3 regions of the Streptomyces sp. YIM S03343 genome follow, and region 1 is predicted to be linked to each of the others. Evidence: riboswitches for the same ligand, from Rfam matches in the RefSeq annotation. Region 1 holds a riboswitch; each other region holds the start of a gene.
What was found. A riboswitch is a leader RNA that binds a small molecule or an ion and turns the genes downstream of it on or off. The one in region 1 is predicted to bind cobalamin.
Positions count from the first base shown of each region.

Region 1 (9,925 bases):
ACTGCCGACCGACAGGGGAACCCAGGTGATGCCGAGCTTGAGCCATCCGGCCCGGCCGCCGCCATCAGGACGCCCCGACGCGCAGTGCCGCCCGCGCCGGGAGGCTGACGGAGAGCAGGCCGAGGGCCACCGCGGCCGCGGCGAATGCCCCGTACACCAGTGGGGGCACGTACGGGGACTCCCCCGTCAGGCCGCGCATCATCGGGATGAGCGTGGCCGCCGCGACGGCCGAGCCCAGGACCACGCCCGCGACCGTCACCAGCAGGCTCTCCCAGCGGAGCATCCGCATCACCTGGAGCCGGGTGGCGCCGACGAGGCGGAGCATGTCCAGCTCACGGCGGCGGTCGAGGACGGTCATCACGAGCGTGTTGACGGCGGCGACGGCCGCGAAGCCGCCGAGGACACCGGCCATCGTGTAGTTGGCCCAGGCGTTGAGCTCGCGGTCGGTGTCCTGCTCGACGGCATAGCCGGAGGCGTCGGTGACCTTGCCCAGCGGGGCGAGGGCCTTGGCGTCTCCGCCCCGTACCAGCAGCGTGCTGTCGAAGCCCGATGTGACGTGGGTGGCCAGGGACGCGCGGTCCATGGTCACCTCCGCCAGGCCGAGGCCGCGGCCGTACACGGCGACGACCTCGGGGCTGCTCCTGGTGCCGTCCGGGAGGTAGATCGGCAGCTTGTCGCCCACCTCGACCTTCGCCGACATGGCGAGCGTCCTGTCGACGGCGATCCGGCCCTTGCCGACCTGGTCCAGGCTGCCGCTGCGCACGTCGAGGTCCTGCACCTTCGCGAGCTGCGCGCCGGAGCCGGAGATGCTCTGGGCCGCTGCATCCTGCAGCCATCTGTCGCCGCCGGAGCCGACGGGGACGAGCACCTGTGTGCCGAGCAGGCCCACAGCCGCGTCGACGCCGGGCGCGCGGGCGGCCCGGCCGACGGCGTCGGCGGGCAGACCGGCCGGGTTCGTGACCACATGGTCCGCGGTGACGCCCGCGCGCAGTTGCTTCGCAGCGACGTGGCTCTCGCTCGTATGCATGAAGACGAGCGTCGAGGCGAAGGCCATGGCCAGCACGATCGGGGTGATCGCGGAGGCCAGCCGACGTGCGTTCGTACGGGAGTTGGCGGCCGCGAGCGAGGCCGCGGCGCCGCTTGCGCTCAGCAAAAGCCCGAACAGAGCCGCGCACAGCCGCGCCACCAGCGGGCCGAGCAGCGCGACGGAGAGCATGAAGAGCATCACGACGCCGAGGGAGGCGTTGGCCGCGTCCTCCCCGGCCGAGCGGGCGGCGAGGACGCTGAGGAACCCGCCGCCGCCGAGGGCGCCCAGGCCCAGCACGGTACGGATCACGCCCGGCCGCAGCCGCTCCACCGACGCCTCGGTGAGCGCCTGCCGCGGCTTGATCTTCGCGGGTCTGCGGCCGGCGGCCCAGCCGGCGGCGAGCGCGGTCAGCAGCCCCGTGCCGACGGCGACGACGAGCGGGATGAAGGAGACACGCAGGTCCACGGCCGCCGGGATGGCCCCGCGGTCCTTCAACTGCCCGAACCACCAGTACGCGAGTCCGATCCCGGGCAGGCATCCGACCAGCCCGGCGAGCGGAGCGACGAGCACCGCCTCGGCGGCGACCGCGCGGCGGATCTGCCGAGGAGTGGCGCCGACGGCGCGCAGCAGCGCGAACTCCCGGGCGCGTTGGGCGACGGACAGCGCGACGGTGCCGGACGCCGTGAAGACAGCAACCATGGCGGCGACCCCGCCGAAGGATCCACCGAGCCCGGTGAGCAGCTCCTTGGCGTACTCGAGCCCGCGGTCCTCGACAGCGCCGCGGCTGTCGCCGGTATGCACCTCGGCGCCGGATCCGGCGAGCGCCTTCTTCACACCGGAGGCGAGGGCGTCGGCGTCCGCCCCGTCCTTCGCCACCACGGCGATGGCGTCGGCCTTGCCGGGATGCCCGGCGAGCGCCGGGGCCTGGGCGTCGGCGAACCAGCCCGTGGCGCCCTGGGCCACGTCGCCGGATCCGGCCTTCGCCAGCCCCGAGACGCGGAAGTCGACGCGCCCGGTGGCTGTTTCGAGCGCGACGGTGTCGCCGACGTCGGCCTTCCCGGCCCGCGCGGCGGCGGCATCGAGCACGATCTCGCCGGTACGGGGCGCGGCCCCGGAGGTGAGCGCGGCACCGGTGAAGGTGTGCGATCCCCAGCCATGGCCGGTGAGCACGGCGTCGCCCTGGCGCACCGGGAACGTGAAGTCCGGCACCGCCGCCTTCGCGCCGGGCGCGCGGGCCGCCTTGTCCGCCAGCGCAGCGTCCACGCGCGCCGTGTCCGGCAGCAGTTCGGCCGACTCCGAGCGGCTGTCGCCGCTGCCCGTGACGATGCGGGCGTACTGGTCCGCCGCCACGACGACCGCCGCTTTCGCATACCGCTTCGGCGGCACCGAGGCGCGGGCGCCCGTCTCCAGGAGGATGCCGCAGGCGGAGACGATCAGCGCCGCCATCATCAGCGCGACGAACGTGCCCGCGAACGAGGCGGGTTTGAAGCGGACGGCCGCGCGGGCGAGGCCGTTGGGGGCGAACCTGCTCATGCTGCGGCCCCCGCCATCACACCCGTACGGGAGGTGAGCGCGGCCATCCGTGCCGCGATCTGCTCCGCCGAGCCACCGTCGAGGCCACCGGCGAAGACGCCGTCCGCGAGGAACAGCACACGGTCGGCCCATGCGGCGGCGCCCGGGTCGTGGGTGACCATGACGACGGTGGCGCCGAGGGCGTCCACCGCCTGCCGGAGCAGGCCGAGGACCTCGGCGGCGGTGCCGGTGTCGAGGGCACCCGTGGGCTCGTCGGCGAAGATCACGTCCGGCGCCGTGACCAGCGCGCGGGCGATGGCGACGCGCTGTTGCTGGCCGCCGGAGAGCTCGTCGGGCCGACGCCGCGCCTTGTCGGCGAGCCCGACCTGCGCCAGCACGTCGGCGGCGCGTCGGCGGTCCTGGCGCTGCCCGGCGAGGCGCATCGGGAGCAGCACGTTCTGCTCGACGGTGAGGGAGGGCAGCAGGTTGAAGGCCTGGAAGACAAAGCCGAGGCGGCTGCGGCGCAGCTCGGTGAGCCGGCTCTCGCGCATGCCCGTGATCTCCGTACCGCCGAGGCACACCGAGCCGGCCGACGGCCGGTCCAGGCCGGCGGCGCACTGCAGGAAGGTGGACTTACCGGAGCCCGAGGGCCCCATGACGGCGGTGAACGTGCCACGCGGCAGGGCCAGGTCGATGCCCGCGAGGGCGTGCACGGCACTGTTGCCGCGGCCGTACTGCCGCCGGACACCGCGCAGTTCGACGGCGAGACCGGGCGAGCCCTGGGCCTCCGGCCGATCATCCGCGTTCTGCCGCTCGCCCCTGCGCAGCCCCATACCCCGACCTCTCGCGATCTCCTCGTGCCGATACCTCGAAACTACGGATCGCGGTCATCGCGGACCATGACGGCTGCTGGTGGATCGGGGTGGGGATAACCCGAGGCCCCGGCGGCCCCCGGGCCGGTCCTGTGCGCCCGGGAACGGCCGGGCGCACCAGGCTCTGGCCTTTCAGCCGATGTATGCGGCTCGTGCTTCCTGCCATACGTGGTCGCGCAGCCCTTGCCGTGTCAGCCAGGCCCTGAGGGCGGCGACGTCACCGTCGTCGAGGAGGGACGGGTCCACCGTGGTCCTCAGCTGGTATGCGGTCCCGGAGGCTTGAAGCAGGCGCAGGCTGTGCAGGGCGGGCGCGGCACTGTTGGGTGCGCCGGTGACCCGGTCGTACGCGTCCGGTGCGGACTTCACATCGAATCCGACCCAGTCCACCAGACCCTCGGCCAGGATCTGCCTGAAGCGGCGCGGATAGGCTCCGCCGGTGTGGAGCCCGACCGCATAGCCGAGCGCGCGTGCCTGCCGCATGGCCGTCGCGAGGTCACGCTGCAGCAGTGGCTCGCCGCCGGAGAAGACGATGCCGTCCAGCAGGCCCTGGCGTCGGTGGAGGTGGTCCGTCACGGTCTCCCACGCCACGGAGGACGGGGTGCGCGGCGGCAGCAGCTCCGGGTTGTGGCAGTAGCGGCACCGCCAGGGGCAGCCCTGGCAGAAGACGGTGGTGACCAGGCGGCCCGGCCAGTCGCAGGTGGACAGCCGGGCCCAGCCGCCGAGACGGATCACGCGGTGACCATCGCCTCGTCGAAGTGCACGCGCTCGCCGTGCTCGCCCTTCTTGCCGATGTTGAAGGAGGAGACCGGGCGGTGATACCCCATCACCCGGGTCCACACCTCGCAGGTACCGGAGCAGGTGGGGCAGGTGAGGTGTTCACCGGCGAGGTAGCCGTGGTCGGGGCAGATGGAGAAGGTCGGGGTCACGGTGAGATAGGGCAGCCGGAAGCGTTCCAGGGAGCGGCGTACGAGGTTGCGGCAGGCGTCGGCGGTGGAGATCCGCTCGGACATGTAGAGGTGCAGGACCGTGCCGCCGTTGTATTTGCCCTGCAGTTCGTCCTGCCGCTCCAGTGCCTCGAAGGGGTCGTCGGTGAAACCGACGGGCAGCTGGGAGGAGTTGGTGTAGTACGGGTTGTCCTCCGTGCCGGCCTGCAGGATGCCGGGGAAGCGCCGCCGGTCCTCCTTCGCGAAGCGGTAGGTGGTTCCCTCGGCCGGGGTGGCCTCCAGGTTGTAGAGGTGTCCGGTCTGCTCCTGGAACTCCACCATCTTGGCGCGGACGTGGTCGAGCAGCCGTACGGCAAGCGCGTGGCCCTCGGGAGCGGTGATGTCGTGGGCGTCTCGGGTGAAGTTGCGGATCATTTCGTTGATCCCGTTCACGCCGATCGTGGAGAAGTGGTTGCGGAGGGTTCCCAAGTACCGCTTGGTGTACGGGTAGAGGCCGCCGTCGATCAGGTCCTGGACGGTGACCCGCTTGATCTCCAGGCTGTCCCGGGCCAGGCCCAGGAGGCGGTCGAGGGTGTCGAAGAGGGCACGTTCGTCCCCGGCGTGCAGGTGTCCGAGCCGGGCGCAGTTGACGGTGACCACCCCGAGCGAGCCGGTCTGCTCGGCGCTGCCGAAGAGCCCGTTACCGCGCTTGAGCAGCTCGGTGAGGTCGAGCTGGAGGCGGCAGCACATGGAGCGGATCTGGTTCGGTGACAGGTCGGAGTTGATGAAGTTCTGGAAATAGGGCAGCCCGTACTTCGCGGTCATCGTGAAGAGACGGTCGGCGTTCTCGCTCTCCCAGGGGAAGTCCTCGGTGATGTTGTACGTCGGGATCGGGAAGGTGAACACACGCCCGGTGGCATCGCCCGCCGTCATTACTTCGATGTAGGCGCGGTTGATCAGGTCCATCTCGGCCTGCAGATCGCCGTAGCTGAAGTCCGTCTCGGCGCCGCCGATGACCGGCACCTGCTCGCGCAGGTCGGCAGGGCAGCTCCAGTCGAAGGTGAGGTTGGTGAAGGGGGTCTGGGTGCCCCAGCGGGACGGCACATTGAGGTTGTGCACCAGTTCCTGCATGCACTGGTACACCTCGTCGTACGTCATCGCGTCCTTGCGGACGAACGGCGCCATGTAGGTGTCGAAGGAGCTGAAGGCCTGGGCGCCGGCCCATTCGTTCTGCAGCGTGCCCAGGAAGTTGACGATCTGTCCGACCGCGGAGGAGAAGTGCCGCGGGGGCGCCGAATCGACCTGTCCTGGAACGCCGTTGAAACCCTCTGTGAGCAGGGTCCGCAGCGACCAGCCCGCACAGTAACCGGACAGCATGTCCAGATCATGGATGTGGAGGTCGCCCTCACGGTGAGCACGCGAGACATCCGGGGGATACACCTGCTCGAGCCAGTAGTTGGCGATGACCTTGCCCGCCGTGTTCAGGATCAACCCGCCCAGCGAGTACCCCTGATTGGCGTTTGCGTTGACCCGCCAGTCACTGCGGTCCAGATACTCGGTCACCGAGTCGACGGCATCGATGTGCGTCACGTCAGCCCTCCCACGAGGCATACGGAGATACCTTCCGTGCGCGGAACTGCGCACGGAAGCCGTCGGCAGGTATCGGACTCGCGGCTCCGGGGAGCGCACACCGTTGCGGGACAGTCCCGGATTCCCACCGGGTTCCCTGTTTCCTCGGCCCACTAGATGGCGGGCCGAACCGACAGGGAGAACACTACATGTAGTGGCAGGGGCGGAAGCATCAGCACGGCTGCGCCCCCTCGGAGGCTCAGCACGAGTTGGGTGTGATCCCACGGCATGTCCGGTCGTCCTGGGTACCGCCTGTGCCGCTACCGTGTGCCTTGCAGGCCGACGAGTAACTGACTTTCGTCAGAGAGACTTCACATGTGGCGAGTCGGCGGGACGGAATGACCAACTTACGGACAGCTACGGGTCCTTGCTGTCTCGGTATCTCGTTGCCTGAACAGACACGACACCGACGAAGAGGTATTCACTTGCACCGGAGAACGTCACGGCATCGGCTTCGCTCCGTCATCGCGACAGGTGCGGTCGTGGCAGGCTGCGTCGCGCTGCTGCCCACGACGGCACACGCGGACAGCGCAGGCGACGCCGCCACGACTGCCAGACAGGCGGACTTCGCCGCAGCCGCCACCGAGTACAAGGTTCCGCAGGAGGTCCTGCTCGGCGTGGCCTACCAGGAGTCCTTGTGGGAGGGGCACACCGGCAGGCCCAGCACCGGCGCCGGCTACGGCCCCATGCACCTCACCGACGCGACACCGGCCATGGCGGCGGGCGGCGACACCGGCGCAGCCGGGCGCAGCGACCTCGCCTCCCTCGTCGCGGATCCCGCACTGCACACCCTCCGGGCCGCCGCGAAGCTGACCGGACTCCCCGCCGACGCTTTACGGAACGACCCCCGGGCGAACATACGGGGCGGGGCGGCACTCCTCGCCTCGTACGAGAAGAAACTGCGCGGTGGCACACCGGCGGATACCGGGCAGTGGTACGCGGCCGTCGCCCTCTACAGCCAGTCGTCCGAGAAACACACCGCCACGTCGTTCGCCGACCACGTGTTCGCCACGATCAGGAACGGCGCCCTGCGGACGACCGACGACGGCCAGCGGGTCCGCCTGGGTGCCGACCCGTCGGCGACGCCCGTCACCACCGGGCTGAACCGGCTCGGTCTCAAGGCCTCCGGCACCTCGGCGACCGAGTGTCCTCCCACCCTGGACTGCACGTTCGTCGCGGCTTCGGCGTCGAACGGCCAGGTGGCCAACCGTCCGGCCGACGGCATGAGGATCGACTCGATCGTCATCCACGACACCGAGGGGTCGTACGAGTCCGCCATCAGCAGCTTCCAGAAGCCCGGAGGCGGCTCCGCGCACTACGTGATGCGCGCGTCCGACGGTGCGGTGACCCAGATGGTGCCCACCAAGGACCTCTCCTTCCATGCGGGCAACTACTCCGACAACATGCACTCGATCGGCATCGAACACGAGGGCTACGCAGCCCAGGGCGACGCCTGGTACTCGCCGACCGTCTACCAGAACACGGCCGACCTGGTGAAGTACCTCGCGGCGCGCTTCGGGATCCCCCTCGACCGCCAGCACATCCTCGGCCACGACAACGTCGCCGGGCCCAGGTCCAATCTCATCTCCGGCATGCACTGGGACCCGGGACCGCAGTGGGACTGGGGCTACTTCATGAGTCTTCTCGGCGCCCCCACACATGGCGCGCGGGGAGTGGGCCCGGTCGGTTCGGTCGTCACCGTCACACCCCACTACCGCCACAACCTCCAGACGGTCCAGGTGTGTCCGTCCGACGACCCCACCGGCGCCGTCACCGCCTGCACCGAGCGGGAGCAGCCCTCCGACTTCCTGTACGTGCGCACCGCCCCGGACCCGGACGCCCCGCTCTTCGCTGACCCGGCGATCCACGCCGACGGCGTGGGCACGAACCGGATCAACGACTGGGGCGGCACGATCGTCGACGGTCAGCAGTTCGTGGTCGCCGGACGCTGCGGCAACTGGACGGCGATCTGGTACGGCGGCGCCAAGGTGTGGTTCTACAACCCTGGCGGCCGGTACACGACTCCGGCCTCCGGTGTGAAGGTGATCAGCGCCGCGGGCACCGCCCCCGTCTCCGTCTGGGGCTCGACCTACCCGGACGCGTCGGAGTACCCGGCGGGGCTGTCACCGTCGACACAGGCGCCGCTGAGCTACTACACCGTGCCCGCGGGCCAGGCCTACGTCGCCGCACAGCCGGCCTTCCTCACCGACGACTTCTTCTCCTCCAGCGACACGGTCGTGACCGGCGGCAGGCAGATGTACACCATCCAGTACAACCACCGGGTGGCGCGCGTCTACGCCTCCGATGTCACCGCGATCGACGCCCCGGCCCTCCTCCGGGGCCGAGGCGACTGACGCACCGTCCGGGTGCCCGCCTTCGCTTCTTCAGCGGGGGCGGGCCGATCCCGCCCTCGGCACCCTGCGGACCTCAAGCCGGCAGTTCAGCCGGCTCCGCCATGAGCTCCGTGTTGATGATCGCCTCCACGAGGGTCTCCCCCACCGGGGTCAGCGTGACCGTGCCGGCGCTCTTGTCCGGCTCCAGCAGGCCCCGGCGGCGCAGGGAGTCGAAGGTCTCCCGCCGTCGGGGGGAGAACAGCGACGCGCCGGGAAAGCGCCGCCGGTGAACGTCCTCCCGCACGGGTTGCAGCGTGGTCAGCGCCATGTTCACCGCCCGCGTCTGCTGCCCCTGCTCGGTGAACGCGGTGGCGGAGCCGAGGGGAATCCGACCGGCCTCGACCGCAGCGCCGTACCGCTGCCAGTCGACATCCGTCATCCCCTCGGAGCGGCGGCAGCTGGAGCTGCCGCCGAGGCCGATGGCGACCTCGGGCTGCTGCTGGTCCTGGTCGGCCATGATGGACTTCCATTTCTCCGGCCCGGCACCGGGCCGGGCGAAGTACATGGTCGGATGCTCGATCCAGCCGGCCTCCCGCAGCCCGCCGGTGAGGATCTCCCGCATCTGGTACTGCTCGCCGAGCGTGGGCCAGCGGTGCCCCCGGGATTCCTGGCGGGCGCGGTACTCCGGAAGCTGCCAGGCCGCGGGCTGCACCCCGGAGACCCCGGTCCGGGTGTCACTGAAGTCGCGCAGATGCAGCTTGGTGCACACCACGGCGGTGGGCTGGTGCTCCAGCACGGTGTCGAGATCGCGTCTGACGCTGTCCAGGGTCTGGTCGAGCAGGCCGTACATCAGATCGATGCCGGTCCGGTCGAAACCGGTGGCCTTCGCCCGGCGGACGAAATCCGTGCAGGCGGCCGCGGTGTGCTCGCGGCCGCTGAGGCGCAGCACATGGTCGTCGAACGACTGCACCCCGCTGGAGACCTTGGTGCAGCCGAGTGCCGCGAGCAGTTCCAGCTTCTGCGGTGTGAAGGTCGTGGGGTCGCCCTCGAAGCGGACCGTCGTGCCGCGGCCGAAGGCGAAGTTCTCCCGGTAGAAGTCCAGGAGGCGGCGGATCTCGTCGGCGGGCAGCAGCGAGGGCGTTCCGCCAAACACGTTGAACTCGCCGACCGGTGCCGTGGCCAGGTGCGGAACCCTGCGCAGCCACAGCTGGGCCTCCCGGATGTTCCAGTCCACCCACTGCGCCGCCCGCCGGGCCACCTTCTCCTGCGGGCCTTTGACGATGACGACCGGGTACTGGCAGAACCGGCAGCGGTAGGAGCAGGTGGGTATGTAGGCCCACAAGTGGATCGGTGGGGTGGCGCGCAGTTGCCCGTCGAGGTCGTCGAGGAAGCGCTCGGGGTCGTAGTCCTCGATGTTTCCCGGGAAGACGTGGGCGCCGAACGGGTCTTCCCGCACGTACTCCAGCAGATGCCGGTTCCCGGGCGCGGCGAGGGCGTGCACGGCGGCGGGGACCGGTGCGGCCGGGTCCAGCGTCAGAAGGGAGGCCAGCGCGGGGTCAGCGGTCATCAGAACACACCCCCGTTGCCGAAGTAGTCGTGTGCCTCTCCGGATTCCCGGTCCTCGCAGTA
Region 1 is NZ_JBPUKX010000002.1:233,763-243,687, forward strand. Features, by position in the region: gene ACSYGN_RS36825 (ABC transporter permease) at 65-2,560, opposite strand; gene ACSYGN_RS36830 (ABC transporter ATP-binding protein) at 2,557-3,372, opposite strand; gene ACSYGN_RS36835 (anaerobic ribonucleoside-triphosphate reductase activating protein) at 3,544-4,143, opposite strand; gene ACSYGN_RS36840 (ribonucleoside triphosphate reductase) at 4,140-5,924, opposite strand; cobalamin riboswitch at 5,972-6,113, opposite strand; gene ACSYGN_RS36845 (N-acetylmuramoyl-L-alanine amidase) at 6,389-8,317, shown strand; gene ACSYGN_RS36850 (radical SAM protein) at 8,391-9,863, opposite strand; gene ACSYGN_RS36855 (glycosyltransferase) at 9,863-9,925, opposite strand, start outside.

Region 2 (9,925 bases), on a different contig from region 1:
CGCCTCCGACGACGGCGTGGGCGCCGTTGCCGGCCAGCCCGTAGGTGCCGGGGCGCAGCGAGGCCAGGTCCCGGGTGAGGGTGATGTGGCCCGCGGCGGTGCCGTGCACGGTGAGCCGGGGTTCGGTGGGCAGGGGCCGGCCGGGGACCGCCTTGAGCGCGGCATCGCTGGCGAGCCGTCCTATGGCGATCCCGGCCGCACCGGCCGCCAGAGCCGCGGTGGCGGCAGCGGCCGCCGCTGTGACAGTGCGCACCCGTCCAGTGTCGTGGCGGATCCGGCACCGGGCCAGTGGGAGGCCGGGATGGGGTGACGGACGGATCCGGGGCCTCTGGCAGCTCTGACAGGCATGCCGGAGGCGGGCCGGCACGTCACGGCCGTCGTTGGCCGTAGCTCCGCAGCTTGTCGCCGACCTCCGCCACCTGCTCCTCCGTCAGCAGGGCCGGGCTCCGGCCCGGGACCGAGGAGGCCGTCAGCCAGAGGCGGCACATCCACTCCAGCTGGGCGGTGCGGTCGTAGGCCTGGGCGAGGGTGGTGCCGTAGGTGATGGTGCCGTGGTTGCGCAGGAGGCAGCCGGTGCGGCCGGTGAGGGCGCGGAGCATGTTGTCGGCCAGTTCCGCCGTGCCGTAGGTCGCGTACGGGGCGACCCGGACGGGGCCGCCGAGGGCCGCGGTCATGTAGTGGATCAGGGGGAGCTCGTCGACGAGCGTCGAGACCGCCGTCGCGTGCACCGCGTGGGTGTGCACCACCGCGCCGGCGTCAGTGCTGCCGTAGACCGCCAGATGCATCGGCAGTTCGCTGGTGGGAACCAGCGTGCCCAGCACCTGCCGGCCGGTGAGGTCGGTGGCGGTGATATCGGACGGTTTCAGCCGGTCGTAGGGCACCCCCGAGGGCGTGACCAGTACGATGTCTCCGACCCGTACGGAGACATTGCCCGAGGTGCCCACGACGAGGCCGTCGGACACCGTGCGGCGGGCCGTCGCGAGCAGGTCCTCCCAGGCTCGCGCCAGTGCCCGGTCCGCATCGTCCGCCTCGTCCGTCACGCCCTGTGGGTTCCGGCGGTCGTTCCTGTGATCAGCCATGACGTGATCCTGCCCGGGTGAGAAAAGTCTCTTCAACAGGGTCCGAGTGGCTGGTTTCGTCCGCTCCCGGCCCTTGGTCAAGCGGCGTCTGGGCCGTCGATCCGTAACAGGGGAACGGCCCGCACCTTTGGACACCAGGAAGCCCGCCTCAGTTCACCTTCCGTTCACCCAGGTTACATACGTTCGCCCAACCAATGACTTCGAGCGATTGCCTGGGTAAATGGAAAACTTCTCGCTGATTCTCGCGATTGTGGTGGCGACCGCACTTGCGTTCGATTTCACGAACGGTTTCCACGACACCGCCAACGCGATGGCCACCACCATCTCGACCGGTGCACTCAAGCCCAAGGTCGCGGTCGGCATGTCCGCCGTGCTGAACCTTGCAGGCGCCTTCCTCTCCGTGGAGGTCGCCAACACGATCTCCAAGGGCCTCGTCGACGAGACAGGCATCCGTCCCGAGGTCATCTTCGCCGCCCTGACCGGCGCGATCCTCTGGAACCTGGTGACCTGGCTGGTGGGGCTGCCCTCCAGCTCCTCGCACGCCCTGATGGGCGGCCTGATCGGCGCCACCATCGCCTCCGCCGGTACCGGCGCGGTGCACGGCGACATCCTTGTCACCAAGGTGCTGCTCCCGGCCGTCGCCGCCCCGCTGGTCGCGGGCATCGCAGCGATGGTCGCGACCCGGCTGTCGTACACCGTCTCCGGCAAGGCGGACGACAAGGCCTCGGCCAAGGGCTACCGCGCGGGCCAGATCGCCTCGGCGGGCCTGGTGTCCCTCGCCCACGGCACGAACGACGCCCAGAAGACGATGGGCATCATCACCCTCGCCCTGGTCTCCGGCGGCGTCGTGGCACCCGACTCCGACCCTCCCACCTGGGTGATCCTCTCGGCCGGCACGGCCATCGCGCTCGGCACCTACCTCGGCGGCTGGCGCATCATCCGCACCATGGGCAAGGGCCTCACCGACCTCCAGCCGCGGCAGGGCTTCGCCGCCCAGACCAGCGCGGCCACGGCCATCCTCGCCTCCTCCCACCTGGGCTTCTCGCTCTCCACCACGCATGTCGTCTCCGGCTCGGTGATGGGCGCGGGCCTCGGCCGCAAGGGCGGCGTGGTCCGCTGGTCCACCGCCACGCAGATGATGATCGCCTGGGTGCTGACGCTCCCGGCCGCCGCCGTGGTCGGCGCGGGCGCCGAGTCCGTCATGGACCTCGGTGACTGGGGCACGGCCGTCGTCGCCGCCTTCCTGATCGCCGCCAGCGTGGCGATCTATCGGGTCTCCCGCCGTCAGGTGATCGACCACACCAACGTCAACGACCACGAGGCCCCGGCGGAGGTGCTGACCCCCACGGCCCCCGCGGCGTCCACGCCTCAGGGCGCCCCCGAGGCCCAGCCCGTCGCGCCGGTGCTGCCCGCCGTCACCCCGCTCCCGGCGGTCGCGGTGACCGAGGACCTCACGGCCACGATCCCCGCCCCGGCTCCCTCCCCGGCCCCGGCCGTGCTGCCCACCATCGCCTCGGCGCCCATCGCAGACCAGACGGCCCCGCCGGCCGCCGCCGTCTGAGCCCCGCCCCCCGAACTCTCGGTCAAGAAGGAATCACCATGAAGATCGACTGGGCGGCCCTCGGCTCCGTCTTCGGCGTCAGCCTCGTGGTCACCGTGGCCCTCGTCGGCCTGTTCACCCTCGGTGTCGCGGGCCTGTCGCGCCGCGAACGCGCCACGGCCGAAGGCGGTTCGGCCGCCCTCGCCACCACCGCGGCATACCTCTGCTTCGCCGCCTGCGCCGCCGCGGTGGCGTACGGCATCAATCTGATCATGGCCAAGGGCTGACACAGGCCCGCCGGCGACGGTGTGGGGTGCGGGACGGAACGACCGTCCCGCACCCCACACGCGTGTGCCCGAGCAGCCCCGGGGACACCCGAAAACCCCGGATGTGGGGCTCCCCACACTCTTCCGTCCCTGGTCAGCGGCAGGTTGACGGCCCTTCGGGCCCCGTGGTGGACTTCCGGGGCCATGTACGGCGGCAAGGAGAGGAAGCCGGTGCGAGTCCGGCGCGGTCCCGCCACTGTCACCGGGGTAGCAATCCCCGGGAGCCAGGAACTCTCACCGCCGGTCTCGTCGAACCAGGGCGTGGACACCCTGAGTGAGGACATATCGCCATGCTCGGCTGCCGTTCGAGGTCACGTCACAGGTCTCCCGGGTCCGTCGGGTCCGGGACCTCAGTCGGATCCGTCAGGTCCCATAAGTCGCTGACCCGCCGCTCGGCCGGCTGAGCCGGTGGGTGCCGATCGCGTCTTCGCGTACGGCGCCACCGCCGGCCTCCTCGGTGATCTGCTCCTCGGCGATCCGCGCCGCGGGCATCCGGTCGCCGTGTTCGGGCTGGCCTCGGCCGCCGTGGAACAGGTGCTGTGGCACGACCACCGGGCATGGGGCGCGCTGCACACCGCCGTGTGCGCCGGTGGCGCCGTGGCGCTCGGGGCCGTGGCCGCACGCGCCGTACGCCCCTCCCCCGCCGCCTCCCTCGCCCTGACCGCCGCCGCCACCTGGGCGGTCGTCGGCGGAACGTCGCTGGTGCGCGAGGCCAGAGCCGTCGGAGCGGCGCTGGAGGCCGGGGACATCGAGGCCGCGCGGGAACGGCTGCCGCATCTGTGCGGCCGCGACCCGCAGGCACTCGACGCCGACGGGATCGCCCGCGCGGTGGTGGAGTCGGTCGCCGAGAACACCTCCGACGCCGTCGTCGGCGCGCTGGTGTGGGGGGCCGTCGGCGGGGTGCCGGGGCTGCTCGGGTTCCGCGCCGTCAACACCCTCGACGCCATGGTGGGCCACAAGTCGCCGCGCCTCAGACGCTTCGGCTGGGCCTCCGCACGCCTCGACGACATCGCCGGCTGGCCGGGGGCACGCCTCACCGCCGTACTCGCCGCGCTCGCCGGGGACGATCCGCGCGGCGCCGTGGCCGCCTGGCGCACCGACGCCGGACGGCATCCCAGCCCCAACGCCGGTCCTGTGGAGGCGTCGTTCGCGGGCGCCCTCGGGGTGCGGCTCGGCGGCACGCTCTCCTACGGCGGCCGGGTCGAGCACCGGCCCGTCCTCAACGGCGGCCGGGGACGCGCGGTGCGGGTCTCCGACATCGAGCGGGCCGTACGGCTGTCCCGGCGCGTCGGCGCGCTGGCGCTCGGCGTCGCGGTCGTGGGGCGGGCCGTCGTCGGGCGGGCCATCGCGGCACGGACGGTCGCCGGACGGACCGTCACTGGAGGGGCCGTCGCCGGGCGGGTGCTCACCGGGGGGTTCACCGCTCGTAGCAGGAGGGGAAAGGGATCATGAGCGGAGGGCTTCTGGTCGCCGGTACCACCTCCGACGCCGGCAAGAGCGTCGTGACGGCGGGCATCTGCCGCTGGCTGGTGCGGCAGGGCGTCAAGGTCGCGCCGTTCAAGGCGCAGAACATGTCCCTGAACTCGTTCGTCACCCGCGAGGGCGCCGAGATCGGCCGGGCGCAGGCCATGCAGGCCCAGGCCTGCCGTGTCGAGCCGACCGCGCTGATGAACCCCGTGCTGCTCAAGCCGGGCGGCGAGCAGAGCAGCCAGGTCGTGCTGCTGGGCAGACCGGTGGGCGAGCTGAGCGCACGCCGCTACCACGGCGGGCGGCAGCAGAAGTTGCTGGGCACGGTGCTGGACTGCCTGACGGAGCTGCGGGGTTCGTACGACGCGGTGATCTGCGAGGGTGCCGGGAGTCCCGCGGAGATCAATCTGCGGCGGACCGACATCGTCAACATGGGGATCGCCCGGAACGCCCGGCTGCCGGTGCTCGTCGTCGGCGACATCGACCGCGGCGGCGTCTTCGCCTCCTTCTTCGGCACGGTCGCTCTGCTGTCCCGTGAGGACCAGGCGCTGGTGAGCGGGTTCCTGGTGAACAAGTTCCGCGGCGACGTGTCGCTGCTGGAGCCCGGCCTCGACATGCTGCACGGGCTGACCGGTCGGCGGACGTACGGCGTGCTGCCGTTCCGGCACGGGCTCGGCATCGACGAGGAGGACGGGCTCCGCGTTTCTCTGCGGGGCACGGTGCGCGAGTCGGCGGTCGCCCCGCCGGTCGGCGACGAGGTGCTGCGGGTCGCGGTGTGCGCGGTGCCGCTGATGTCCAACTTCACGGACGTGGACGCGCTGGCCGCCGAACCGGGCGTCGTCGTACGGTTCGTGGACCGGCCGGAGGAACTGGCCGACGCCGACCTCGTGGTGATCCCCGGCACTCGGGGAACCGTGCGTGCCCTGGCGTGGCTGCGGGAGCGCGGGCTCGCGCGTGCCATCGCAGAGCGGGTCCGGGAGGGCCGTCCGGTGCTCGGGGTGTGCGGCGGATATCAGATCCTCGGCGAGTCCATCGAGGACGACGTGGAGAGCCGGTCGGGCCGGGTCGACGGGCTCGGTGTGCTGCCGGTGCGGGTGCGGTTCGCCCGAGAGAAGACCCTCACCCGCCCGGTGGGCCGGGCCCTCGGCGAGCGGGTCGAGGGGTACGAGATCCATCACGGTGTCGCCGAGGTCCTCGGCGGGGACGGCTTCCTCCACGACAACGAGGGCGGCGCCCTGGACGGCTGCCGGGTCGGCGCGACCTGGGGCACGCACTGGCACGGCTCACTGGAGTCGGACGGCTTCCGGCGGGCGTTCCTGCGCGAGGTGGCGGCAGCTGCGGGCCGCCGTTTCGTGCCCGCCGACGGCACGTCGTTCGCCGCGCTGCGTGAGGAACAGCTCGACCGGCTCGGCGATCTGATCGAACAGCACACGGACACGGACGCGTTGTGGCGGCTCATCGAGTCCGGCGCACCGCAAGGACTGCCTTTCATTCCCCCGGGAGCGCCCGCATGAGCACAGTGTTGTTGTTGTCGACCGCCGACACCGATCTGCTGGCGGCGCGTGCCTCCGGCGCCTCCTATCTGATCGGCAACCCGACCCGCATGGACGTCGCCGCGGAACTGCCGCGGCTGATCGAGGGCGCGGACCTCGCGGTCGTACGGCTGCTCGGCGGCAAGCGGGCCTGGGAGGACGGGCTCGCCGCGCTCAAGGCCGCGGGGATCCCGACCGTGCTGCTGGGCGGCGAGACGGTGCCGGACGCCGAGCTGATGGCGGAGTCGTCGGTGCCCGCGGGCGTGGTGGCGGAGGCGCTGCGCTATCTCGTCGAGGGCGGCCCCGCCAACCTCACCGAGCTGGCCCGGTTCCTGTCCGACACGGTCCTGCTGACCGGCGAGGGATTCGAGGAGCCGCGGCGGATGCCCGAGTACGGCGTCCACGGGACCCCCGCCGAGGCGGCGGACCGTCCGACGGTCGGCGTCCTCTTCTACCGGGCGCACGAACTGAGCGGCAACACCGGCTTCGTGGACACGCTGTGCGAGGCGATCGAGGCACGGGGTGCGGGCGCCCTTGCGGTGTACTGCGGTTCGCTGCGGGGCGCGGACGCCGGGCTGTACGAGCTGCTGGGGCGGGCCGATGTGCTGGTCGCCACCGTCCTCGCGGCGGGCGGCACGCATGCCTCCCCCGCCTCCGCGGGCGGGGACGAGGAGGCGTGGGACGTGGGGGCGCTCGCCGATCTCGACATCCCGGTGCTCCAGGGGCTGTGTCTGACCTCCTCGCGCGCCGTCTGGGAGGAGTCGGCCGCCGCCCTCTCCCCCATGGACGCGGCGATGCAGGTCGCCATCCCCGAGTTCGACGGGCGGCTCGTCACCGTGCCGTTCTCCTTCAAGGAGCAGGGCCCCGACGACGTTCCGGTCTACGTCGCCGACCCCGAGCGGGCCGCACGCGTCGCCGGAATCGCCGTACGGCACGCGCGGTTGAAGCACAAGCCGAACGCCGACAAGAAGCTCGCGCTCGTCTTCACCGCCTACCCCACCAAGCACTCCCGCGTCGGCAACGCCGTCGGCCTCGACACCCCGGCATCGGCGGTACGGGTCCTTGACGCGTTGCGCGACGCGGGCTACTCACTCACCGAATACCCCGACAACGGCGACGAGTTGATCCATCGCCTCATCGAGGCCGGCGGGCACGACGTGGAATGGCTGACCGAGGAGCAACTGGCCGCCGCGCCCGCCCGGGTGCCGCTGGCCGACTACCGCGCGTGGTTCGACGAGCTGGACCCCGAGCTGCGCGACGCCATGCTCGCGGCATGGGGCGAGCCACCGGGCTCGCTGTATGTCGACGGCGACGACATCGTGCTCGCCTCGCTCCGGTTCGGGAACGTCGTCGTGATGATCCAGCCGCCGCGCGGCTTCGGCGAGAACCCCATCGCGATCTACCACGACCCGGACATGCCGCCGTCCCACCACTACATGGCGGCGTACCGCTGGCTGGAGAACTCCTTCCGGGCCGACGCGATCGTCCACATGGGCAAGCACGGCACCATGGAGTGGCTGCCGGGCAAGGGCCTCGGCCTGTCCCGCGGCTGCGCACCCGACGCCGTGCTCGGTGAACTCCCCCTGATCTACCCCTTCATCGTCAACGACCCCGGCGAGGGCACCCAGGCCAAGCGGCGCGGCCACGCCACCGTCGTCGACCACCTGGTGCCGCCGATGGCACGCGCCGACACCTACGGCGACCTCGCCAAGCTGGAGCAACTGCTCGACGAGTACGCCCTGGTCTCCGACCTGGACCCGACGAAGGCACCCGCGGTGCGCGCCCAGATCTGGACCCTGGTCAAGGCTGCCGAGCTGCACCATGACCTGCATGTCGACGAGCAGCCGGACGACACCGCGTTCGACGAGTTCGTGATGCACATCGACGGCTATCTGTGCGAGATCAAGGACGTGCAGATCCGGGACGGACTGCACATCCTCGGCGGCGGCCCGGTCGGCGAGCCGCGCGTCAACCTGGTGCTGGCGGTGCTGCGGGCCTCCCAGGTATGGGGCGGACGGGCGAACGCACTGCCGGGGCTACGGGCGTCGATCGCGGCCCATTTCGGGCTGGTGGAGGAGGAGTTGCTGGCCGAGCCGGGCGCGCCGGTGAAGGTGCCGGTGGAGCTGACGGAACTGGTCGAGGGCCCGTCACGCACGGCGTCCGACGCGATCGATCTGCTGGAGCAGCTGTGCCGGCGGATCGCCGAGGGCATGGAGGCGCGGGGGTGGGCGGCGTCGGAGAGCGGCGCGCTGGTGCGTGACGTGCTGGGCGGCACCGAACTCCCCGACGCGGTCGCCGTGCTGGAGTTCGCCTGCACGGAGGTCGTGCCCCGGCTGGCCCGGACGACGGACGAGATCGGGCACATCCTGCATGCGCTGAACGGCGGTTACGTCCCGGCCGGTCCGTCGGGCTCGCCGACGCGCGGGCTCGTCAACGTCCTGCCGACCGGCCGCAACTTCTACTCCGTCGACCCCAAGGCCATTCCATCCCGGCTGAGTTGGGAGGTCGGGCAGTCGCTGGCGGACTCGCTGGTGCAGCGCTATCTGACCGACACCGGTGACTACCCCCGATCGGTCGGCCTCACGGTGTGGGGCACGTCCGCGATGCGCACCCAGGGCGACGACATCGCCGAGATCCTGGCGCTGCTGGGGTGCCGTCCGGTATGGGACGACGCGTCTCGCCGGGTGACCGGGTTCGAGATCGTGCCGCCGGCCGAGCTGGGGCGGCCTCGCATCGATGTCACCGTGCGCATCTCCGGGTTCTTCCGGGACGCGTTCCCGCATGTCGTCGGCCTGATCGACGACGCGGTGCGGGCCGTGGCCGAGCTGGAGGAGCCCGTTGAATCCAACTACGTGCGCGCGCATGTGGAGGAGGACACCGCCGGGCACGGTGACCGGCGGCGGGCCACGGCCCGTGTGTTCGGCTCCAAGCCGGGGGCGTACGGCGCCGGGCTGCTGCCGCTGATCGACGCGCGGAACTGGCGCTCGGACGCGGACCTCGCCGAGGTGTACGCGGTCTGGGGCGGTTACGCCTACGGGCGCGGGCTCGACGGGCGCGCGGCACGCGGCGATATGGAGACGGCGTTCCGGCGGATCGCGGTGGCGGCGAAGAACATCGATACAAGGGAACACGACCTTGCCGACGCGGACGACTACTTCCAGTACCACGGCGGCATGGTCGCCATGGTGCGGCATCTGACGGGGGCCAACCCCGAGGCGTATGTGGGCGATTCGGCGAGTCCGGATCAGGTGAAGACACGAACGCTGGGCGAGGAGACCCACCGGGTTTTCCGGGCACGAGTGGTCAACCCGCGCTGGATGGCGGCGATGCGCCGGCACGGCTACAAGGGTGCTTTCGAGATGGCGGCCACCGTGGACTACCTCTTCGGCTACGACGCCACAGCCGGGGTCGTCGACGACTGGATGTACGAGAAGCTGGCGGCCGAGTACGTGTTCTCGCCGGAGAACCAGGAGTTCATGCGGCAGTCCAACCCCTGGGCACTGCGCGGCGTCACGGAACGGCTGCTGGAGGCCGCCGACCGGGGGCTGTGGGCGGAGCCGGACGCGGAGACGCTCGAGCGGCTGCGTGCCACCTATCTGGAGCTGGAAGGCGATTTGGAGGGCGAGGACCAGTGACCACCCCGTTTCCGTTCACTGCCGTCGTGGGGCAGGACGACCTGCGGCTCGCGCTGCTGCTGAACGCGGTGAGCCCGAAGGTCGGCGGAGTGCTGGTGCGCGGTGAGAAAGGCACCGCCAAGTCCACGGCGGTGCGCGCTCTTTCGGCGCTGCTGCCCGCGGTGGACGTGGTCGCCGGGTGCCGGTTCTCCTGTGATCCCGGCTCCCCCGACCCGGCGTGCCCGGACGGGCCGCACGAGCCGCACGAGCCGCACGAGCCGCCGGGTGCGTTCGAGTCCCGGCCTGCCCGGATGGTCGAGCTGCCCGTCGGGGCCTCCGAGGACCGGCTGGTGGGTGCCCTCGACAT
Region 2 is NZ_JBPUKX010000001.1:7,203,987-7,213,911, reverse strand. Features, by position in the region: gene ACSYGN_RS31845 (alpha/beta hydrolase) at 1-253, opposite strand, end outside; gene ACSYGN_RS31840 (class II aldolase/adducin family protein) at 369-1,079, opposite strand; gene ACSYGN_RS31835 (inorganic phosphate transporter) at 1,300-2,640, shown strand; gene ACSYGN_RS31830 (hypothetical protein) at 2,679-2,906, shown strand; cobalamin riboswitch at 3,058-3,198, shown strand; gene ACSYGN_RS31825 (cobalamin biosynthesis protein) at 3,354-4,397, shown strand; gene ACSYGN_RS31820 (cobyric acid synthase) at 4,394-5,926, shown strand; gene cobN (cobaltochelatase subunit CobN) at 5,923-9,579, shown strand; gene ACSYGN_RS31810 (putative cobaltochelatase) at 9,576-9,925, shown strand, end outside.
Region 2: it holds a riboswitch for cobalamin, as region 1 does, so the genes downstream of both, ACSYGN_RS31825 (cobalamin biosynthesis protein) here and ACSYGN_RS36840 (ribonucleoside triphosphate reductase) in region 1, are expected to answer to the same signal.

Region 3 (9,925 bases), 560 kb from region 1:
CCGCGCACCCGGGCGAGCGCGGGCGCGTTGGCGCGCAGCCGGCCCGCGAACTCCTCGATCACCCGGGCGGGTCCTGCGACCTCGCCCTCCACATGCCCGTTGACGTTCGCGACCCAGCCGTCGAGCCCCAGCTCGGCGGCGGTGCGGTAGACGAACGGCCGAAAGCCCACACCCTGGACGATGCCGTCGACCCGGAAGCGGCGCACGCTCATGCGGGCCCCCTGGACGCCGTGTCCCGGTACCGCACGATCTCCTCCTCGACAGCTCCCGCCAGCGGTTCCACCGCCGCCTCGACGGCCGGTGTGAGACCGGTGCCGAAGTCGCCGTCGGCGCCCTCCACCGCGTACACCACGAGCCGTTCCGGCAGCAGTCCGAGGACCCCGGCGAGCTCCACGGCCTCGCCCAGGCCCAGCCCGTGCGTGCTGCTCGACGAGGGCGGCGCCAGATGTCCGGAGTCGAGTTCGAGGCGGTGCACCCGGCCGGGGGTGCCCGGGTGGGCGTGGGCCGCGTCGACGACGATGGCGAGGGCGGCGTCCTCCCAGAGGCCGATCAGCCGTCCCGGGTCGCCGTCACAGGTGGCGACCACCGTGTCGGGCGGCAGCGTCCGCTCCCGCAGCCGGGCGGCGACGGCCCAGCCCACCCCGTCGTCCCGCCGGAACTCGTTCCCGACGCCGACCACCGCGATCCGTGTGCACGCCGAACTCGTCCTCATAGCTCTTACCGTGGCCTTTCCGCGCAGTGGCCCCACAGGGGCCGAAGGACCCATGAGCGGGGCCGACACTCCTCGCGGCACGACCTGCGGCACGCCCCTGGCTGCCTTGGGGCTTCCGCACATCACGCCGCGCACCACGTTTCGCGGCTCACCTCACGGTACGACCGCCACCGGGCACTCCGCCCGTCCGAGCAGGTTGTGCGCGGTGGCGCCGGTGCCGCGGCCGACGACCACCAGGGCCGCCGAGTGCGACGCCCGGGCCAGTGCCTCGGCGGGAGGCAGCGGCACCACATCGGCGGTGACGGCGACGTCCGGGTAGCGCTCCCGCCACGGGTCCAGCACCTCGTGTACGAGTCCGCTCTCGGGGTCCGCCGCCCCGCCGGGACCCCCTTCGGGGCCGGAAGGGGGCCGGTCGGCCGCTTGCGAGGCATCCCGTGCCTTTGCAGACGCATACACCGCGTGGAGGGGTGCGCGGCGCCGCCGGGCGGTCTCGAAGGCGAAGCCGAGCGGACCGTCCGAGGGGTCCCGGACGTCCACCCCGACGATCACCGGACCGGTGCGGCCGGGACGGTCCGGGGCGGGCACCAGCACCACCGGACAGGAGCACACCGCGGTCACGAGAGCGGCGGTCGTCCCGGCCCCGCCGCCGGTGTTGTCCAGGCCGACGACCAGCAGTTCCGCATGGTCGGTGAGGGTGCGCAGCACGGCCGCGGCGGCACCCGGAAGACGCACACTGCGCACCGTCAACGACGGGTGCCGACCGGCGAGTTCGGCCACCGAACGGTCCGCCGGGCTCCCGGATGCGTCGCCCTCCGCACTGCGAGACAATTCGGGCGAACCCTCTGGAGTCACTTGCACCACCCTCAAGGGCAACCGACGCCGAAGCGCCTCCCGGGCGGCCCAGCCGGCAGCCGCCCGGCCCAGGTCCGAGCCGTCCACGCCGGTGATGATCACTCGTTCCACGACTGTCGCCTTCCGGATCGGTGGGTGACGAACGGTCCCGCCTTGATCGTCCGTACGGGGTGGGTGAAGGGGGCCGAACGGACCCGGGCAGAGTCCCTGGCGGCCCCTACCTGGATACCGAGCCTGGCACGACGCTGGCAAAGGACCAGCAAAGATGCTGGAACAGGCACGTGCAGCCGGAGCAGTCCGGCGCCAGGAGGTGCGCACATGCTTTCGCCCGTGATCGCCGGAGTGGATGGCTCGGCCGAGAGCCTTGCCGCTGCCGAGTGGGCCGCCCGCGAAGCCGTACGCCGCGAACGCTCCCTGCGCCTTGTGCATGCCTGGAACTGGCACCCCCACCAGAACACCGAACCCGCCTCCGCCGCCGCCCGGCATCTCGCCCGGCGTGTGCTCCGCCAGGCGGAGGACCGCGTCGCCCGTCTCTGTCCCGGCCTCGTCCTGAGTGACGAGCAGGTCGAGGGGCCCGCGACAGCGGCCCTGCTCCAGGTGTCCCAGGGCGCCGATCTCCTGGTCCTCGGCTCGCGCGGCCTCAGCGGCCTCGCGGGCTTTCTTGTCGGATCCGTCGCCCTGGGCGTCGTCGCACGGGCCGACGTGCCCGTCGTCCTCGTCCGGGCAGGCGAAGAACCCGCCGACGAGCATCTGCCCGCCGACGACGGAACTCCCTCCACCCGCACCGGCTACCGCGACGTCGTCCTCGGCGCCGATCTTTCCCGCCCGTGCGACGAGGTGATCGAGTTCGCCTTCCAGGCCGCCCGCAGCCGGCGGGCCCGTCTGAAAGTGGTGCACGCCTGGCAGCCGCCCGCTCCGTTCGCCCTCGGCCCCGGTGACATCGGGCTCGTCGAGGGCCCCCAGCGGGCCGGTGAATGGGAGAGCTTCCTCACCGCCGTCCTCCAGGTCTGGCGGGACAAGTACCCCGAGGTCGAGGTTGCCACGGCCGTGACCGAGGGGCGTGCACAGTCCGCACTGATCCGGGCGACCACGGGGGCGAGTCTCGTCGTCGTCGGCCGTCGTACCACCGCACGACCTGCGGGTCCGCGAACCGGACCCGTCACGCACTCAGTAATCCATCACGCCGGCTGCCCTGTGGCCGTCGTGACCCACGAATGAGAGGTCCGAGCCCTGATGAGCGCACCGATCAAGTACGTGTACGGATTCGCCGAGGGCAGCCGGGACATGGCCGACCTGTTGGGCGGCAAGGGCGCCGGTCTGGCCGAGATGACCCGGATGGGACTGCCCGTGCCTCCCGGCTTCACCGTCAGCACCGACGCATGCCGGGCCTACCTGAAGACCGGCCAGGAGCCGCCGGAGCTTGACGAGCAGGTCGCCGCCGCGCTGTCCCGTCTCGAGGACACCATGGGCCGCACCCTGGGCGAGGCCGGTGACCCCCTGCTCGTGTCCGTCCGTTCCGGCGCCAAGTTCTCCATGCCGGGCATGATGGAGACCATCCTCGACATCGGCCTCAACGACCACTCCGTCACCGGACTCGCCAAGGTGTCCGGCAACGAGCGGTTCGCGTGGGACTCCTACCGCCGCCTCGTGCAGATGTTCGGCCGTACGGTGATGGGGATCGAAGGCGACCACTTCGAGGAGGCCATCGCCGCCCACAAGGAGGCGAAGGGCGTGGCCACCGACCACGACCTCGACACCGAGGACTTCGTGGCCCTCACCGACGAGTTCAAGCAGATCGTCCTGAGGGAGACCGGCGAGGAGTTCCCGCAGGACCCGAAGACGCAGATGCACCGCGCCATCAAGGCGGTCTTCAACTCCTGGAACGGCGAACGCGCCCACATCTACCGCATGCGCGAGCACATCTCCGAGGACCTCGGCACCGCCGTCAACGTCCAGGTGATGGTGTTCGGCAACAAGGGCGACGACTCCGGCACCGGTGTCGCCTTCACCCGCGACCCCGCCACCGGCGACACGGGCGTGTACGGCGACTACCTGCCCGACGCGCAGGGCGAGGACGTCGTCGCCGGTGTCCGCGACGCACTGCCGCTGATCGAGCTGAAGACGCTCGACCCGGCCGCGTACGACACCCTCATGAGCCACCTGCACTCGCTCGAGGACCACTACCGCGACATGTGCGACGTGGAGTTCACCGTCGAGCGCGGCAAGCTGTGGATCCTCCAGACCCGTATCGGCAAGCGCACCGCCGAGGCGGCGTTCTGCGTCGCACGCGACCTGCGCGACGAGGGCATGATCAACGCGGCCGAGGCCCTCAACCGGGTCAACGGCACCGCCCTGACCCGCCTGATGTTCCCCCGCTTCGACACCAACTCCGACGTACCGCTGGCGCACGGCGTGGCCGCCTCGCCCGGCGCGGCCGTGGGCGCCGTCGTCTTCTCCTCCGCCGAGGCCGTCAAGTGGGCCGGCGAGGGCAAGCACGTCATCCTGGTCCGCCGCGAGACCACCCCGGACGACCTCCCCGGCATGATCGCCGCCGAGGCCGTACTGACCAGCCGCGGCGGCAAGACCAGCCACGCCGCCGTCGTCGCGCGCGGCATGGGCAAGGTCTGCGTCTGCGGCGCCGAGGCGCTCACCGTGGACATCGAGGGCAAGAAGTTCACCACCGCCGAGGGCGTCGTGGTCTCCGAGGGCGACGTCATCTCCGTCGACGGCACCGCCGGCAGCGTCCACCTCGGCTCGCTCCCGCTGACCGCCTCCATCGTCGGCGAGGCCCTGGAGTCCGGCACCTCGACCGGCCGTCTCACCGACGCCGTCCTCGAAGCCCTCACCGAGGCCGACCAGGTCCGCCGTCTGGAGGTGCGGGCCAACGCCGACACCCCCGAGGACGCCGTACGCGCCCGCGCCCTCGGCGCCCAGGGCATCGGCCTCTGCCGCACCGAGCACATGTTCCTCGGCGAGCGCCGGGAACTCGTCGAGGCCATGATCCTGGCCCGCGACGACGAGACGCGCAAGCAGGCGCTGGACGCCCTGCTGCCCATGCAGCGCGAGGACTTCGTCGGCATCCTGACCGCCATGGACGGGCTGCCGGTGACGATCCGCCTGATCGACCCGCCGCTGCACGAGTTCCTGCCCGACCTGGTGGAACTGTCCGTCCGCCTGGCCCGCACCGAGGACCCCGACCCGCGCGACCGCGAGCTGCTCACCGCAGTCGAGCGGATGCACGAGATGAACCCGATGCTCGGCCTGCGCGGTGTGCGGCTCGGCCTCGCCGTGCCCGGCCTGGTGGCCATGCAGTGCCGCGCCATCGCCGAAGCCGTCGCCCAGCGCCAGGCCGACGGCGGCACCCCGCGCGCCGAGATCATGATCCCGCTGGTCTCGACGGTCGAGGAGCTGAAGCTGGCCCGCGAGGTGGCCGAACGCGTCCTCGCCGAGGTCACCGAGGAGACCGGCCAGACGCTCGACTGCCCGATCGGCACCATGATCGAGCTGCCGCGCGCCGCGCTCACCGCGGGCAAGATCGTCAAGGCCGCGGACTTCTTCTCCTTCGGCACCAACGACCTGACGCAGACCACCTGGGGACTCTCCCGCGACGACGCCGAAGGTTCCTTCTTCCCGCTCTACATGGACCACGGGATCTTCTCGGTCTCGCCGTTCGAGTCGATCGACCAGGAAGGCGTGGGCCAGCTCGTCGAGATGGCCGTGGCCTCCGCCCGCGCAGTCAAGCCCGGCTTCCACACCGGCGTCTGCGGCGAGCACGGCGGCGACCCCGAGTCCATCCACTTCTTCCACCAGGCCGGCCTCGACTACGTCTCCTGCTCGCCGTTCCGGATCCCGGCGGCCCGTCTGGAGGCCGGCCGCGCGGCCCTGGCCGACGACACCAGCAAGAGCGACAGCCGCTGACACCTTGGAGGTGACTCACAGCCGGTGACACCAGGGAGCGTGTCACCAGGCCGGGCGGCCGCCCGCGGCGTGGCACTACGCCGCGGGCGGCCACCCGGCCGTTCTGCGTTTTTGTTTGTTCCGCTCGTTTCCGCGTGTTCCGCGATGAGGGGGTGCCGGGTTCGCTCCCGGTGGGCCCCGGTCCTAGTGGGCTCCCAGCCCGCCCCCGCCGAACGATCCGCTGGAGCCCCGGCTCCACCTCAGCCGTTTCGTCTCCGGGCTCGGCCGGGTCGACCGGTTGCTCAGCTCGTACGGGGTGAGCGGACGGCCGCCTTCCTCCACGACCACCTCCTCGGACTCCCGGTTCTCCAGCACCTCGTGGACCGCCCCGCCCTCCGGAAGATGCGGCTGTTCCTCCGGACGCGGCCGGGGCAGCTCCGTCTCCCGCACCCGGGTGGTCAGCCAGGCACCACCGGCCAGGACCGCGACGACGGCCACGGCCACCACGAAGAGACCTATGCTCAGCAGGCCGCTGGCGGCCAGCTGCATCGATGCAGTACCCATACCGGCCGAATACCCCCCGATCCGGGCGTCAACCGGGAGTCGACCGGGCGCCAACCGGCTGTCACGCACCGTGACCGTCCGGTCGCCGCTCGGTGCCGTGGCCGGGTGTCGGCCCGGCCGGACCGGTTTGGCGGCGGCCGGTGCGGTTATCCGGGTTGTGTGGTGACGACTACATCCCGGCAGGAGCTCATCCGCTTCCTGGAGGACCGCTTCGGCTGCGCCCAGGCCTGCACGGAGTGCGCCCACGCGTGCGCGGTGCGGGCGGGACTCCTCGACGGGGTCGGGCGGAGGGAGTCCGTACGGCGCCGGGGCATTCTGTGCGCCGAGGCGTGCGACGCCACGTGCCGGCTGCTGTCCGAGGAGCGTCAGGACGAGCACGGTCTTCGTGTGCAGGTGGAGTGGTGTCGGGCGGTCTGTCTGGAGACGGCGCAGGCGTTTGACACGGTGCCGTCCGCTGCGGGCGCGGCGGCTGCGTGTCGGACCTGCGTCCGGGCTTGCGCGGACTTTCTCGCCACGTTGCGGTGAGGCGGTGCGGCGGCTTGGGTGGTTGTTCGGGGCGGTTGTTCGGGTGCGGCGGCGTCGTGGCTGGTCGCGCAGTTCCCCGCGCCCCTTAGGGAGCTGCTCCGCCGCCTGCTGACAGGGGCCCGGCGCCTCTGAGGGGGGTGCTGTGCCCGGTCGTCGGCACGGTCCCGTGCGGTGTTCGTCGGTCAGTCGGCCAGGGGTCTTCCCGGTCGTAGGTTCCAGCGGTTCGAGCGGCCGCTCAACTCCACGGCTGTCAGGGGTGGTACGTCCACGCGCCAGAACGCTGTCTCCGGGGCGCCGAGCGCAAGCAGCACCGCCGCCCGCACCACCTCCGGTTCGACGACCGCTGTCAGCCGGCCCGATTCCGCCGACTCCAGCCATCTGCCCACCCGGGTGCACAACTCCCGTACGGATTCTCCGCCGTGAGGTGCCGCCGTCGGGTCGGACAGCCAGGTGGCCAGTGCCTCCGGCTCGCGGGCGCTCACCTCCGTGAGGCTCAGTCCGTGCCAGCGTCCGGCGTCCAGTCCCGCCAACTCCGGTGTCTCCACGGCCGTCAGGCCGAGCGCGTCGGCGGTCTCGCGGCACCGTACGCCGGGCGAGACCCGGACCCGCCCCGGTGCCGGAAAGGCATCCGCGGCCGAGCGGGCGGCGCGCAGTCCGGCGGGGTCGAGCGGGGTGTTGTCGTAGAAGCGGGCCTCCCGCAACGCCGTGCTGAAGGCGGGTGAGATCAGGATCACTCGGCTCGTCAACTGCCCATCCCCGCGCTCCAGTTCCCTTCGCATCCTGGCCGGTGACGGAGGGAAACCCCCGGTCGCCGCGCCCGCGTCCACTCCGTGCGGTCTTGGCCCCTTCCGCACTTCGCGGTACGGTCTCGTTCGATACGACGACGGTTCGGTTGGAAGCCGGTGAGATTCCGGCACGGTCGCGCCACTGTATGCCCGGTCCGCACCCCGTGTGCGATCCGGGCGAGTCAGACCCCCTGCCGTCGTCTCCTGCACCACCGAGACGGGACGCGAGTTCCCCAGGAGGTCCTGCCATGGCGCAGTCCGCTGTCCAGCCGACCGCTACGCCCACCGCCGTGCCCGCGAAGCTGCCGATCGGCGCGATCGTCCCCTGGGCGGTCTTCTTCGGCATCCTGATGCTGGTCCTGCTCTACTTCGTCGGCGCCGAACAGGGCGCCACTTCCGTGATGTCCGGAGACAACGTCCACGAGTGGGTGCACGACGCCCGCCATCTGCTCGGTTTCCCCTGCCACTGACGGCGGTCCGGAGACCCGGCAGCCCATGAACTCGGCAACTGTCCGCAACCTCCTGGTGCGTGGCATGCTCGCGGGTCTCGCCGCGGGCCTGCTCGCCCTCGTCGTCGCCTACTTCCTCGGTGAGCCGCGTGTCGACTCGGCCATCGCCTACGAGGAGGCGCATGCCCACGCGCACGAACACGGCGTGGAAGCCGTCAGCCGTACGATGCAGTCCACCGCGGGTCTGACCACCGGTGTACTCGTCTACGGCGTGGCGTTCGGCGGTATCGCCGCCCTCGCGTACTGCTTCGCGCTCGGCCGGATCGGCCGCTTCGGGCCGCGCGCGAGCGCGCTGCTCCTGGCGGCCGCCGGACTGATCGCGGTGTACGTCGTGCCGTTCCTCAAATACCCCGCCAACCCGCCCTCCGTCGGCGAGGCCGACACCATCGCCCGGCGCACCACGCTCTACTTCCTGATGGTGGCGCTCAGCGTGCTGCTGGCCGTCGCCACCGTGATCCTCGGCAATCGCCTCGCGCCGCGGCTGGGCAACTGGAACGCCACCGTCGCAGCGGGCGCGTTCCTCGTCCTGGCCGTCACCCTGGCCTATGTGTTCCTGCCGTCCGTCAATGAGGTCCCCAAGGACTTCTCGGCCACCCTGCTCTGGCAGTTCCGGCTGGCGGCACTCGCCGTCCAGGCCACCCTGTGGACCGCCTTCGGGCTGGTCTTCGGGGAGTTGGCGGAACGGCTCCTCGCGCCCCGGCCCGCGCAGCAGGCCGTCGCGGACAGCCCCGACCGGACCACAGCCGCCGTACCGCACTGACCCACGAGACCGCCGAACCCACCGCATCCGCCACACTCACCACACCCACCACACCCACGACCATGCTCCCCTCCAGGAAGGGCCCCCGGTACGCCGGGGGCCCTTCCCTGTGCCCGATCCCCGCCTCCCCGCCCCCGTTCCTGCCCGCCCCGCCATTCCCAATTTCTGAAACACGTTCTACCGTGTGCGCCGACAGGACCGCCCTGGTTCGCCTGGAGGCGCCGTGCATCTCGACCACACACCCGAGCAGCACCGGCTGCGCGCGGAACTGCGCGCCTACTTCGCGGAGTTGGTGCCACCCGGCTCGCACGCCGAGCACACGGAGCCCGGCGCGCAGAAGCGCTTCTACCGCGCGACCATCCGCCGCCTCGGCACCGACGGCTGGCTCGGCGTGGGCTGGCCCAAGGAGTACGGCGGACGCGGACTGACCGCGACGGAGCAGTTCGTCTTCTTCGACGAGGCCGCCCAGGCCGGAGTCCCGCTGCCCCTGATGGCGCTCAACACCGTCGGCCCGACGATCATGCAGTACGGCACCGACGAGCAGAAGGCCTGGTTCCTGCCCCGGATCCTCTCCGGCGAGATCGACTTCGCCATCGGCTACAGCGAGCCCGGCGCGGGCACCGACCTCGCCTCCCTCACCACGCGCGCGATCCGGGAGGGCGACGAGTACGTCGTCAACGGGCAGAAGATCTGGACCACCAACGGCGACACCGCCGACTGGGTGTGGCTCGCCGTGCGCACCGACCCCGACGCCCCGCCACACAAGGGCATCACCATGCTCCTGGTGCCGACCACCGACCCCGGCTACTCCTGCACCCTCATCACCACCCTCGCCTCCCACGACACCACCGCCAGCTACTACGAGAACGTCCGCGTCCCCGTCTCCCACCGGGTCGGCGCGGAGAACCAGGGCTGGCGGCTGATCACCAACCAGCTCAACCACGAGCGCGTCACCCTCGCCGCACACGGCACCATGGCGATCCGCGCCCTGCGCGACGTACAGCACTGGGCGATGGAGACCAAGCTCGCCGACGGCCGCCGAGTCGTCGACCTGCCCTGGGTACGCCGCTGCCTCGCCCAGACCCACACCCGCCTCGACGCCCTCAGACTGCTCAACTGGCGGATGGTCGGCGCCGTCCAGGACGGCACCCTCACCCCGCAGGACGCCTCCGCCGTCAAGGTCTACGGTTCCGAGGCACGCCGGGACGCCTACGCCTGGCTCATGGAGATCGTCGCCGCCGCGGCCCCACTCCAGGAGGGCTCCGCGGGCGCCGTCCTGCACGGCGAACTGGAACGCGGCTACCGCTCGGCGGTGATCTTC
Region 3 is NZ_JBPUKX010000002.1:795,474-805,398, reverse strand. Features, by position in the region: gene hypF (carbamoyltransferase HypF) at 1-212, opposite strand, end outside; gene ACSYGN_RS39355 (hydrogenase maturation protease) at 209-712, opposite strand; gene ACSYGN_RS39350 (universal stress protein) at 866-1,675, opposite strand; gene ACSYGN_RS39345 (universal stress protein) at 1,883-2,782, shown strand; gene ppdK (pyruvate, phosphate dikinase) at 2,798-5,482, shown strand; gene ACSYGN_RS39335 (DUF6479 family protein) at 5,666-6,025, opposite strand; gene ACSYGN_RS39330 (ferredoxin) at 6,188-6,550, shown strand; gene ACSYGN_RS39325 (histidine phosphatase family protein) at 6,733-7,296, opposite strand; cobalamin riboswitch at 7,418-7,548, shown strand; gene ACSYGN_RS39320 (CbtB domain-containing protein) at 7,584-7,805, shown strand; gene ACSYGN_RS39315 (CbtA family protein) at 7,831-8,604, shown strand; gene ACSYGN_RS39310 (acyl-CoA dehydrogenase family protein) at 8,828-9,925, shown strand, end outside.
Region 3: it holds a riboswitch for cobalamin, as region 1 does, so the genes downstream of both, ACSYGN_RS39320 (CbtB domain-containing protein) here and ACSYGN_RS36840 (ribonucleoside triphosphate reductase) in region 1, are expected to answer to the same signal.